Regions from separate parts of the Kitasatospora fiedleri genome, predicted to be linked through region 2. Evidence: riboswitches for the same ligand, from Rfam matches in the RefSeq annotation. Region 2 holds a riboswitch; each other region holds the start of a gene.
What was found. A riboswitch is a leader RNA that binds a small molecule or an ion and turns the genes downstream of it on or off. The one in region 2 is predicted to bind cobalamin.
Positions count from the first base shown of each region.

Region 1: another riboswitch for cobalamin. It lies ahead of QMQ26_RS29150 (Nickel transporter NicT); the one in region 2 lies ahead of QMQ26_RS02310 (CoA-acylating methylmalonate-semialdehyde dehydrogenase).
Region 3: another riboswitch for cobalamin. It lies ahead of metE (5-methyltetrahydropteroyltriglutamate--homocysteine S-methyltransferase); the one in region 2 lies ahead of QMQ26_RS02310 (CoA-acylating methylmalonate-semialdehyde dehydrogenase).

Region 1 is NZ_OX419519.1:6,464,181-6,467,446, reverse strand. Features, by position in the region: gene alaS (alanine--tRNA ligase) at 1-163, shown strand, start outside; gene QMQ26_RS29155 (Fur family transcriptional regulator) at 245-715, shown strand; gene QMQ26_RS29150 (Nickel transporter NicT) at 723-1,826, opposite strand; cobalamin riboswitch at 1,874-2,097, opposite strand; gene QMQ26_RS29145 (superoxide dismutase) at 2,418-3,017, shown strand; gene def (peptide deformylase) at 3,137-3,266, shown strand, end outside.
Region 2 is NZ_OX419519.1:425,025-428,290, forward strand. Features, by position in the region: partial or broken gene QMQ26_RS02305 (acyl-CoA dehydrogenase family protein) at 1-302, opposite strand, end outside; partial or broken gene QMQ26_RS02310 (CoA-acylating methylmalonate-semialdehyde dehydrogenase) at 299-1,796, opposite strand; cobalamin riboswitch at 2,009-2,199, opposite strand; gene QMQ26_RS02315 (NUDIX domain-containing protein) at 2,241-2,813, opposite strand; gene QMQ26_RS37865 (AAA family ATPase) at 2,810-3,266, opposite strand, start outside.
Region 3 is NZ_OX419519.1:7,229,491-7,232,756, forward strand. Features, by position in the region: gene metE (5-methyltetrahydropteroyltriglutamate--homocysteine S-methyltransferase) at 1-1,758, opposite strand, end outside; cobalamin riboswitch at 1,909-2,134, opposite strand; gene cobF (precorrin-6A synthase (deacetylating)) at 2,300-3,061, opposite strand.

The DNA.
Region 1 (3,266 bases), 6.0 Mb from region 2:
CCGGACCGGCCGCGACGCCGGACTGCACGCGGCCGACCTGCTCCGGGAGGTGCTGGGCGGCCGGGGCGGCGGCAACGCCGACACCGCGCAGGGCGGCGGCCTGGGTGCGGACGAGCTGGAGCGGGCCGCCGCAACGCTCCCCGAGCGGCTGGCCGTTGGGTGACCCGACCGGCCGGTATGCGGCTGTCGCCGGGGATTGTCAGCCTTTGCCATACTCGGCCCACCGGACATCGAAGGGGGCTCCATGGACCAGAGCAGCGCTGCCGCACCGCCCGGCGCCGCGCACCCGGCGCAGCCCGGCGGGCAGGAGGTCTGCCGCCGGCTGCTGCGCGAGGGCGGCAGCCGGTGCACCGAGCCCCGGGTGCGGGTGCTGGAGGCCGTCCGCTCGCACGGCGGCCACCTGACGGCCACCGAGATCCACGCCCGGGTCGCGGCGGGCGGGCGCCGCATCGACCTGTCCACCGTCTACCGGACGGTGGAGCGGCTGGTGGGGCTCGGCCTGCTGCACTCGCTGCGCGGGCTGGGGGGCGAGCTCGCCTTCGGGATGGCGGGCGAGCCGCACCACCACGCGCTGTGCACCGGTTGCGGCGCGGTCGCCGAGTTCCCGGTGGCGCTGCTGGACGACGGCCTGTCGGCGGCGGCGGCGCACACCGGCTTCCGGGTCGAGACGCTGGTGCTCAGCGGCCGGTGCCCCACCTGCCCGGCCACCGGTTGACGCCGGGTCAGACCTTGGCGGCGGCCCGCGCGGCCCAGCGCTGCTCGACGTCGCTGAACCGCCAGTAGGCCAGCGCGCACGCCCAGACCACGACGAACAGGCCGACGATGACGTAGCCGACGTTGTCCAGGCTGATGTCCGCGATCCAGCCGCTCACCGGGTCGGTGAGGTCGAGCTTCTCGTGCAGCACGCTCACCAGCTCGATGGTGCCGATGAAGAACGCCACCGCGATCGACAGGCCGGTGATGGTGAGGTTGTAGTACACCTTGCGCACCGGGTTGGAGAACGCCCAGTGGTAGGCGAAGTTCATGAACGTCCCGTCCAGGGTGTCGAACAGGCTCATGCCGCAGGCGAACAGCAGCGGCAGGCACAGGATCGCGTACCAGGGCAGGCCGGAGGCCGCGCCGGAGCCGGCCATCACCATCAGCGCCACCTCGGTGGCGGTGTCGAAGCCCAGGCCGAACAGCACGCCCAGCGGGTACATCTGCCACGGGCGGCGGATCGACTTGGTGACCCGGCCCAGGATGCGGTTCATGAAGCCGCGCTCGTCGAGGTGCTTCTCCAGCTGCGCCTCGTCGTAGCGGCCGGCCCGCATCTCCTTGTAGACCTTGTGGATCCCGGCCAGCGCCACCAGGTTGATGGCCGCGATGACGTACAGGAAGACGCCCGAGACGCTGGTGCCGATCACGCCGAGCACGCCGTGCACCGAGGAGTCCTCGTCCACCAGGGTCCCGGCGAACCTGACGCCCGCCGCCAGCAGCGCGGCCATCCCCATCACGATGCTGGAGTGCCCGAGGGCGAACCAGAAGCCGACGGACACCGGGCGCTGGCCGTCGGCCATCAGCTTGCGGGTGGTGTTGTCGATCGCCGCGATGTGGTCGGCGTCGAAGGCGTGCCGCATGCCCAGGGTGTAGGCGGTGACGCCGAGGCCGACGCCGAACACCTGGGTGCCCACGGCGTAGTGGTTCGGGGCGACCAGCAGGAGCAGGGTGCCGAACGCGACGACGTGCATCGCGAGGACGACGCCCAGCAGTCCGGCGGTGCGCACGGTGTCCTGGCGCTGCCAGCGCGGCGGCAGCGGCGTTCTCGCGGTGTCGGTGGTGACGGTCATGGGCGGCCTCTCCAGCTCCTCGATGGGGGCGCTCCCGGCCAGCGGCCGGGGAACGTGGTGCCGTGGCCGGTCTCCTGGCTCAGGTTCTCCCACCCGCCCGCTTCCGGGCACGGCGGAGCACGCCCTCCTCCCGCCTTCCCGGTGACCCGGTGGCTGCCCGCGAGCGGGCCCGGGGAGGACGCTTCCCCATGACAGTGGCGAGGGCCGCTCCGGACTCCCGTGACGAGCACGGTGCACCGGATTCCCGAACACCACGGCGGCACGAGCGTAGGGGGCGCGCGGCACTGTCGACAACCATGCGCAATTGCATATTGATTGCAATAAGGTGTCGCCGACGGGCGGCCGGACCGGCACGGCAGGCTCGGGTGCGGGTGCGGGTGCGGGTGCGGGTGCGGGTGCAGGTACGGGGCCGGCGCTGCGTCCCGGCGGGCGCCGGTTGGGAAGACGATCGTCGGCGGAAGGACAGGTGCCCCGCACGACGGACGGACCGGCCCCGCACACGACATGCTGATGCATGATCTTCCTTGTTGCAAGTAATACGCAATAGTGTTGCCACGACACCATCCGTACTGTCGAAGGGACTTCCCCGCCGTGGGTGCCTACACGCTGCCTGACCTCCCGTACGACTACTCCGCCCTCGAGCGCGCGATGTCCGCCGAGATCCTGGAACTGCACCACTCCAAGCACCACCAGGCGTACGTCAACGGCGCCAACTCGACGCTGGAACAGCTCGCCGAGGCCCGCGACAAGGACCAGCTCGGCGGCCTGGTCGGCCTCCAGAAGACGCTGGCCTTCAACCTCTCCGGCCACGTCCTGCACTCGCTGTTCTGGCAGAACCTCTCCCCCGAGGGCGGCGACCGCCCCGAGGGCCCGCTCGCCGACGCCCTCACCGAGCACTTCGGCTCCTTCGAGGCGTTCCGGAAGCAGCTCACCACCGCCACCGTCGGCGTCCAGGGCTCCGGCTGGGGCATCCTCTCCTGGGAACCGCTCGGCCGGCGCCTCATCATCGAGCAGGTCTACGACCACCACGGCAACGTCGGCCAGGGCACCACCCCGCTGCTCGCCTTCGACGCCTGGGAGCACGCCTACTACCTCCAGTACAAGAACGTCCGCCCCGACTACGTCACCCGCCTCTGGGACGTCGTCAACTGGCAGGACGTCAGCGCCCGCTACGCCGCCACCCAGGGCTGACCACCGACGGCCGGGCGGCGGGCCGGTCGCGGACCGGCGCGCCGCCCGCGCCCCCTCCCGCTCCCGAAAGGACAGCCGTGACCGGCCCGCGCCCCGCTCCGACCGACCGGCGGGTCCGGCTGCTCGGAACCCCCGTCGCCCCCTACCCCGCACTCGCGCCCGAGGCCGGACGCGGCCGGGTCCGGCGGATCACCGAGGCCGGCGAGGACGTCCTGCACCGGCCGTGCCGTCCGGTCGAGGACTTCGGCA
Region 2 (3,266 bases):
CGGTCGACCATCCAGGCCACCATGTTGTGGATGGACAGGTAGGCGGCGATCGACGGGCAGCCGGTGGCCAGCGCCTCGAAGGCCAGCACGCCGTCCAGGCGCGAGAGGCCGGAGCCGCCGACGTCCTCGCGCACGTACACGCCGCCGAGGCCGAGGTCGGCGGCCTTGCGCAAGACGTCCACCGGGAAGTGCTTGTCCCGGTCCCAGGCGACGGCGTGCGGGGCGAGGTGCTCGTCCGCGAAGGCGCGGACCGCCTCGGCGATCGCCCGCTGCTCATCGGTGAGGTCGTACACCGCGCTCATCCCATCGTCGGAATGGTGAAGCTCGCGCCCTCCTTGACCCGGAGGGCCAGCGCGAGGTGACGGTCCGGGTGCGGGTGTAGAAGCGGATCGCGTCCGGGCCGTGCTGGTTGAGGTCGCCGAACGCGGAGCGCTTCCAGCCGCCGAAGGTGTGGTAGGCGAGCGGCACCGGGATGGGGACGTTGACCCCGACCATGCCGGTGTTCACCCGACGGGTGAAGTCGCGGGCGGTGTCGCCGTCCCGGGTGAAGATCGCCACACCGTTGCCGAACTCGTGCTCGCTCGGCAGGCGCAGCGCCTCCTCGTAGTCCGCGGCGCGGACCACGCACAGCACGGGGCCGAAGATCTCCTCCCGGTGGATCCGCATCCCGGGCGTGACGCGGTCGAAGAGGCAGGCACCGAGGAAGAACCCGTCCTCGTGCCCCTCCAGCCGGAAGTCCCTCCCGTCGACCACGAGTTCGGCGCCCTCGGCGACACCGCTGTCCACGTACTCGCGCACCCGCCGCACCGCGTCGCGGCCGACCAGCGGGCCGAAGTCCGCCTCCGGATCGTCCGACCGGCCGACCTTGAGCGCGGCGATCCGCTCGACCAGCTTGGCCACCAGGGCGTCCGCGGTCTCCTCCCCACCGGAACGGCGACCGAGATCGCCATGCAGCGCTCCCCGGCCGAGCCGTACCCGGCGCCGATCAGCGCGTCCGCGGCCTGGTCGAGGTCGGCGTCCGGCATCACCACCAGGTGGTTCTTCGCCCCGCCGAAGCACTGGGCCCGCTTGCCGTGGGCGGCGGCGGTGGCGTAGACGTACTGGGCGATCGGAGTGGAGCCGACGAAGCCGACCGCCTGTACCCGCGGGTCCTCCAGCAGCGCGTCGACGGCCTCCTTGCCACCGTTGACCACGTTGAACACGCCCGGCGGCAGACCTGCCTCCAGGAACAGCTCCGCGAGACGCAGCGGCACCGAGGGGTCGCGCTCGGACGGCTTGAGGACGAAGGCGTTCCCGCAGGCCAGGGCGGGCGCGGCCTTCCACAGCGGGATCATCGCGGGGAAGTTGAACGGGGTGATGCCCGCGACCACGCCGAGCGGCTGGCGCATCGAGTAGACGTCGATGCCGGTACCCGCGTTGTCGGTGAACTCGCCCTTCAGCAGGTGCGGGACGCCGGCGGCGAACTCCACCACCTCCAGGCCGCGCTGGAGGTCCCCGTGGGCGTCGGCGACGGTCTTGCCGTGCTCGGCGGAGAGCAGCCGGGCGAGGGAGTCCCGCTCCTGCTCGACGAGTTGCAGGAAGCGCAGCATGACCCGGGCCCGCCGCTGCGGGTTCCAGGCCGCCCACGCGGGCTGCGCCCGGGCCGCGTCGCCGACCGCGTCGGCGACCTCCGCCCGGCTCGCCAGCGGTACCCGGGCCTGCACGCGGCCCGTGTTCGGGTCGTACACGTCGCCGAAGCGGCCGGAGGTGCCGACGACCGGCTTGCCGGACACGTGGTGGGTGAGTTCTCGTACCATCGGTTCCTTCTCCCGTCCTGGGTGGTGCGGAGAGGAGGAGTGGAGGCCGCCGGCGGGGGTGGGTGCGCGGCGGTGCGGCCACCGCGCGGGCGCGGCGGCCTGACACGTCGTCAGGGGTTCTCGGCCCCGGCGGGCTTCGGCACGTGACCGGATGGCGCACCGGCGGTACGGGGGCAGCCCGGGGTCATGGCGTGTCGTCTCCATCCTCGTGGAAAACACGGATCACCGCGGCCGGTATCCTGACTCCCGGATCGACGCCCGTCCCCCGGCCTTCCCGGCTGGCTGCCAGTGGCCCTCGTCTGCGAGGACGGACTCCCCGGTCACAGTGGCGGGACCGTGCCGGACTCGCACCGGCTTCCCTGACACCGCGGACCTGTCGCCCACCATATAGTTGGACGTCCTAGTAAGTCCAGGGCATCCGCACCCCTCGCCCGCGCGCCGCCGTCACCCCCGAGCCGCGCCACCGGCGGACGAGCCGGGGACGGCCGTGCGCCGCGACGTCAGCAGGACGGCGGCGAGCGTGCCCGCCTCGGTGATCCGGCCGTCCGCGCACATGGCCACCGCCTCCGGCAGGGGCACCCAGCACACCTCCATGTCGGCCTCGCTCGCCTCCCGGCGGTGCTCGCCGACGGTCAGACCGGTGGCGAGGTACAGGTGTTCCCGGGTGCGCGCACCGGCGGGCATCCGCCACATCGCCGTCAACGGCTCGACCCGGTCGGCCCGGACCCCGGCCTCCTCCGCCAACTCCCGCCGCGCCGCCGCCGCAGGCTCCTCCCCCGGCTCGCACCCTCCCCCGGGACACATCAGCAACCGCTGCCCGCACGCGTAGACGTCCTCCGCCACCAGCGCGATCCGCCCCCGCCCGTCGAGCGCCACGACCCGCACCCCGTCGACGGACTCCGTGAACTCGTAGGTCCCCGTGCTCCGATCGGCCCGCCGGACCGCGTCACGGCGCACCACCAGCCGCGCTCCCCGGTACTGAACGGTCGACGAGAGCGTGGTCCAACCGTCGATCATGCCGACTCCTCCCGAGGCCGTGGCGCACGGCCCGGCAGCGCCCCGAGGACCTCCAGGGCCCGGTCGGCGACCTGACGGGGCGTGCGGCGGGCGGTGTCGATGACGTCGGCGGCGGCGGCCAGCCACCCCCGGTACGCCTCGGTGTAGCGGGGCAGCTCGCCGCGCCGGAAGACGCGGACCTTCTCGCTGCGCTCCTCGTCCCCGGGGAACTCGGCACCGGCGTCGATGCGGGCCCGGACGGTGTCCGGGTCGGCGTGCAGCAGCAGGTGGCGCAGCGGGACGCCGGCGGCGCGGATGGCGTGGTGGATCTCGGCGGCGTAGTCCCGGCGCAGCAGCGTCATCGGGACGATCACCGGCCCGCCGTCGTTCTCCCGGTGGCAGCGGACGGCGAGTTCGGCGACGAGGGGGCGCCAGGCCGGGTTGTCCTGGAAGTCGGCGTACTTGCCGGGAAAG
Region 3 (3,266 bases), 6.8 Mb from region 2:
GGCGGTGTCGGCCAGCGGCTGGTCGTCGCGGACGAACGACCAGGCCAGCATGGTGACCGGGCCGGTCAGCATGCCCTTGACCGGGCGGTCGGTGAGGTCCTGCGCGAAGCGGTACCAGTCGACCGTCATCGGGTGCGGACGGGAGATGTCGCCCGCCAGCACCGGCGGACGCACGTACCGGGTGCCGTAGGACTGCACCCAGCCGTGCCGGGTGGCCAGGTAGCCGGTGAGCTGCTCGGCGAAGTACTGCACCATGTCGTTGCGCTCGGGCTCGCCGTGCACCAGCACGTCCAGGCCCGCCCGCTCCTGGTAGCCGACCACCTCGCGGACCTCGGCCTCCATCCGCTTGCGGTAGTCCGCCGCGTCGATCCGTCCGGCGTTCAACTCGGCTCGGGCGGAGCGCAGTTCGGCGGTCTGCGGGAAGGAGCCGATGGTGGTGGTGGGCAGCAGCGGCAGTCCGAGCCGGGCCTTCTGCGCCGCGGCGCGGACGGCGTACGGGGCGTCGCGGCGGGTGTCGGCCTCGGTGACGGCGGCGGCCCGGGCCCGGACCGCCGGGTCGCGGGTGATCGGGGAGGCCGCGCGGGAGGCCAGGTCGGCCCGGTTGGCGGCCAGTTGGGCGGTGACGGCGGCGGTGCCCTCGCGCAGGGCGCGGGCCAGCAGGGCGGTCTCGGCGGCCTTCTGCCGGGCGAAGGCCAGCCAGCGGCCGATCTGCGGGTCGAGGTCGCGTTCGGCGGCGGTGTCCAGCGGGACGTGCAGCAGCGAGCAGGAGGGGGCGACGTCCACCGTGTCGGCCAGGCCGAGCAGGGTCGCCAGGGTGGCGAGGGACGTCTCCAGGTCGTTGATCCACACGTTGCGGCCGTCGACCACGCCCGCGACCAGCCGCTTGCCGGGCAGGCCGCCGACGGCCGCCAGGTCGCTCAGGTTGCCCGCCGCCGGGCCGGTGAAGTCCAGCGCCAGGCCGTCGACGGGGGCCTTGGCCAGGGTGATCAGCGCCTCGCCGAGCCGGTCGAAGTAGGAGGCGACCAGCAGCCTGGGGCGGTCGGTGAGCGCGCCCAGCTCACGGTAGGCGCGGGCGGCGGCGTTCAGCTCGGCCGGGGTGCGGTCCTGCACCAGCGCGGGCTCGTCGAGCTGCACCCACCCGGCGCCGGCCGCCCGCAGGTCGGCCAGCAGCTCCGCGTACACCGGCAGCAGCCGGTCCAGCAGGGTGAGCGGTTCGAAGTCGGCGGCCACGCCGGGCGCGGGCTTGGCGAGCAGCAGGTAGGTGACCGGGCCGAGCAGTACCGGGCGGGCCCGGTAGCCCTGGCCGAGTGCCTCGCGCAGTTCGCCGACCTGCTTGGCGGAGTGCGCGGCGAACGCGGTGTCCGGGCCCAACTCCGGCACCAGGTAGTGGTAGTTGGTGTCGAACCACTTGGTCATCTCCAGCGGCGCCACCTGCTGGGTGCCGCGCGCCATCGCGAAGTAGCCGTCCAGCGGGTCGGCCTCGTACGCGGCCCGGTGCCGGGGCGGGACCGCGCCGACGGCGACCGTGGTGTCCAGCACGTGGTCGTACAACGAGAAGTCCCCGGTGGGGACTTCGGTGATGCCGGCGCCGGCCAGCTGCCGCCAGTTGGCGCAGCGCAGTTCGGCGGCGGTGGAGTGCAGCGCGTCGGCGGTGACGGTGCCCCGCCAGTAGCCCTCGATCGCCTTCTTCAGTTCCCGGTTCCCGCCCTGGCGGGGGTATCCGTGAACGGTTGCCGCGGCTACGGACTTCGCAGTCAAGGGGACTCTCCTCGCGAGCCTTGATCCTGGGTCCGGTGCGCAGGAGGCGCGGAGGGTGCCGAGACCGGGCGGTGCCGCGCTCGACCGCGCCTGCCCGCCTGGTGTCCGTACCGACCCGCCCTCGAGGTCACCGGTCACCGGGCGCGAACGGTCGCACCCGGGCAACGGGCAGGTCTTCGGACTCGCGGGCCCGCCCGGGGAGGCTCGACGCTCCCGGGCACCTACTGGCCGTCGCTTCCCAGGTCCGTCCGGACCCAGTGCGTATGACGGCGGTCGTTCCCACTCACCGCTGCGGGGCAGTCCCGGATTCCCACCGGGTTCCCTCTTGCGACGCCCTGCCTGGCGGACAGGGCGAACCAGTTGCGCGGCCAGTGTAGAACGGACCGGGCGTTCTCCGGTGCGAAGTCCGGCAGCTGTCCGGTCCGTGGGACGCGCGGACGGACGGACGGACGGCGGCGGACGGCGGCGGGCGCGGGCAGACGGACGGCGGCGGGCGGGCTGCTGGCAGGGCGCGGGCAGACGGGCGGCGGCCGGACGGCGTTCAGCCGTCGGTACGGCGCAGCAGGTAGCTGTCCATGATCCAGCCCTTGCGGGCCCGGGCCTCGGCCCGCAACCCGGCGATCCGGTCGGCCTGTTCGGCCAGCGGGCCGGAGACCAGGATCTCGTCCTCGGTGCCCAGGTACGCCCCGTAGTGGATGTGCACGCCCGCCGGGTCGATGGCGGTGAACGCGGCCTGCCCGTCCAGCATCACCACCGCGTCCTCGGCGCCCGGCCCGAAGCCCTCGGCGGCCAGCCGCCGCCCGGTGGTGATCCGCACCGGCCGCGCGGTGCGGGTCAGCGTGGTGCGGTGGCGGGCCGCCAGCACCGAGACGCTGCTGACGCCGGGCACCACCGTGTACCCGAACCCGGTCCGCCCGCGCGCCAGGACCCGGTCCAGCACGGCGGTCACGCTGTCGTACAGCGACGGGTCGCCCCACACCAGCAGCGCGCCCGTCCCGCCGTCCGGGAGCTCCTCGGCCACGGCCCGCTCCACCAGGTCGGCCCGCCGCTCCCGCCACTCCTCGACCGCCTCCGCGTACCCGGCCGCCGACCGGTCCCGCGCCGGGTCCACCAGCTCGACCACCCGGTGCCCGGCCCGGCCGTGCTCGGCGATCATGTCCCGCCGCAGCCGCATCAGGTCCTGCCGCTCCTCCGGCTTGTCGAGCAGCAGGAACACGTCGGTGCGGCCGATCGCCTTGACCGCCTCCAGGGTGAGGTGGTCGGGGTCGCCCGCGCCGATGCCGATGACGAGAAGAGTACGCATACCGGCGATTGTGCCTGCTGCCCGGCGCGTTCACCGGCCCGGGTCGGCGGGCGCCCCGGCGGGCGCTCCGACCGGCAGCCCCGGCGCGCGGACCCCGGCGGGGCGTCGTGCGCGCACGGACGCGCGCTGGGCCATCGGACGCACTCCGGCGGGCCGCGGCCGGGCGGCGGCGGGGCGGGGCGTGACGATCGGCGCAGAGCCTCCG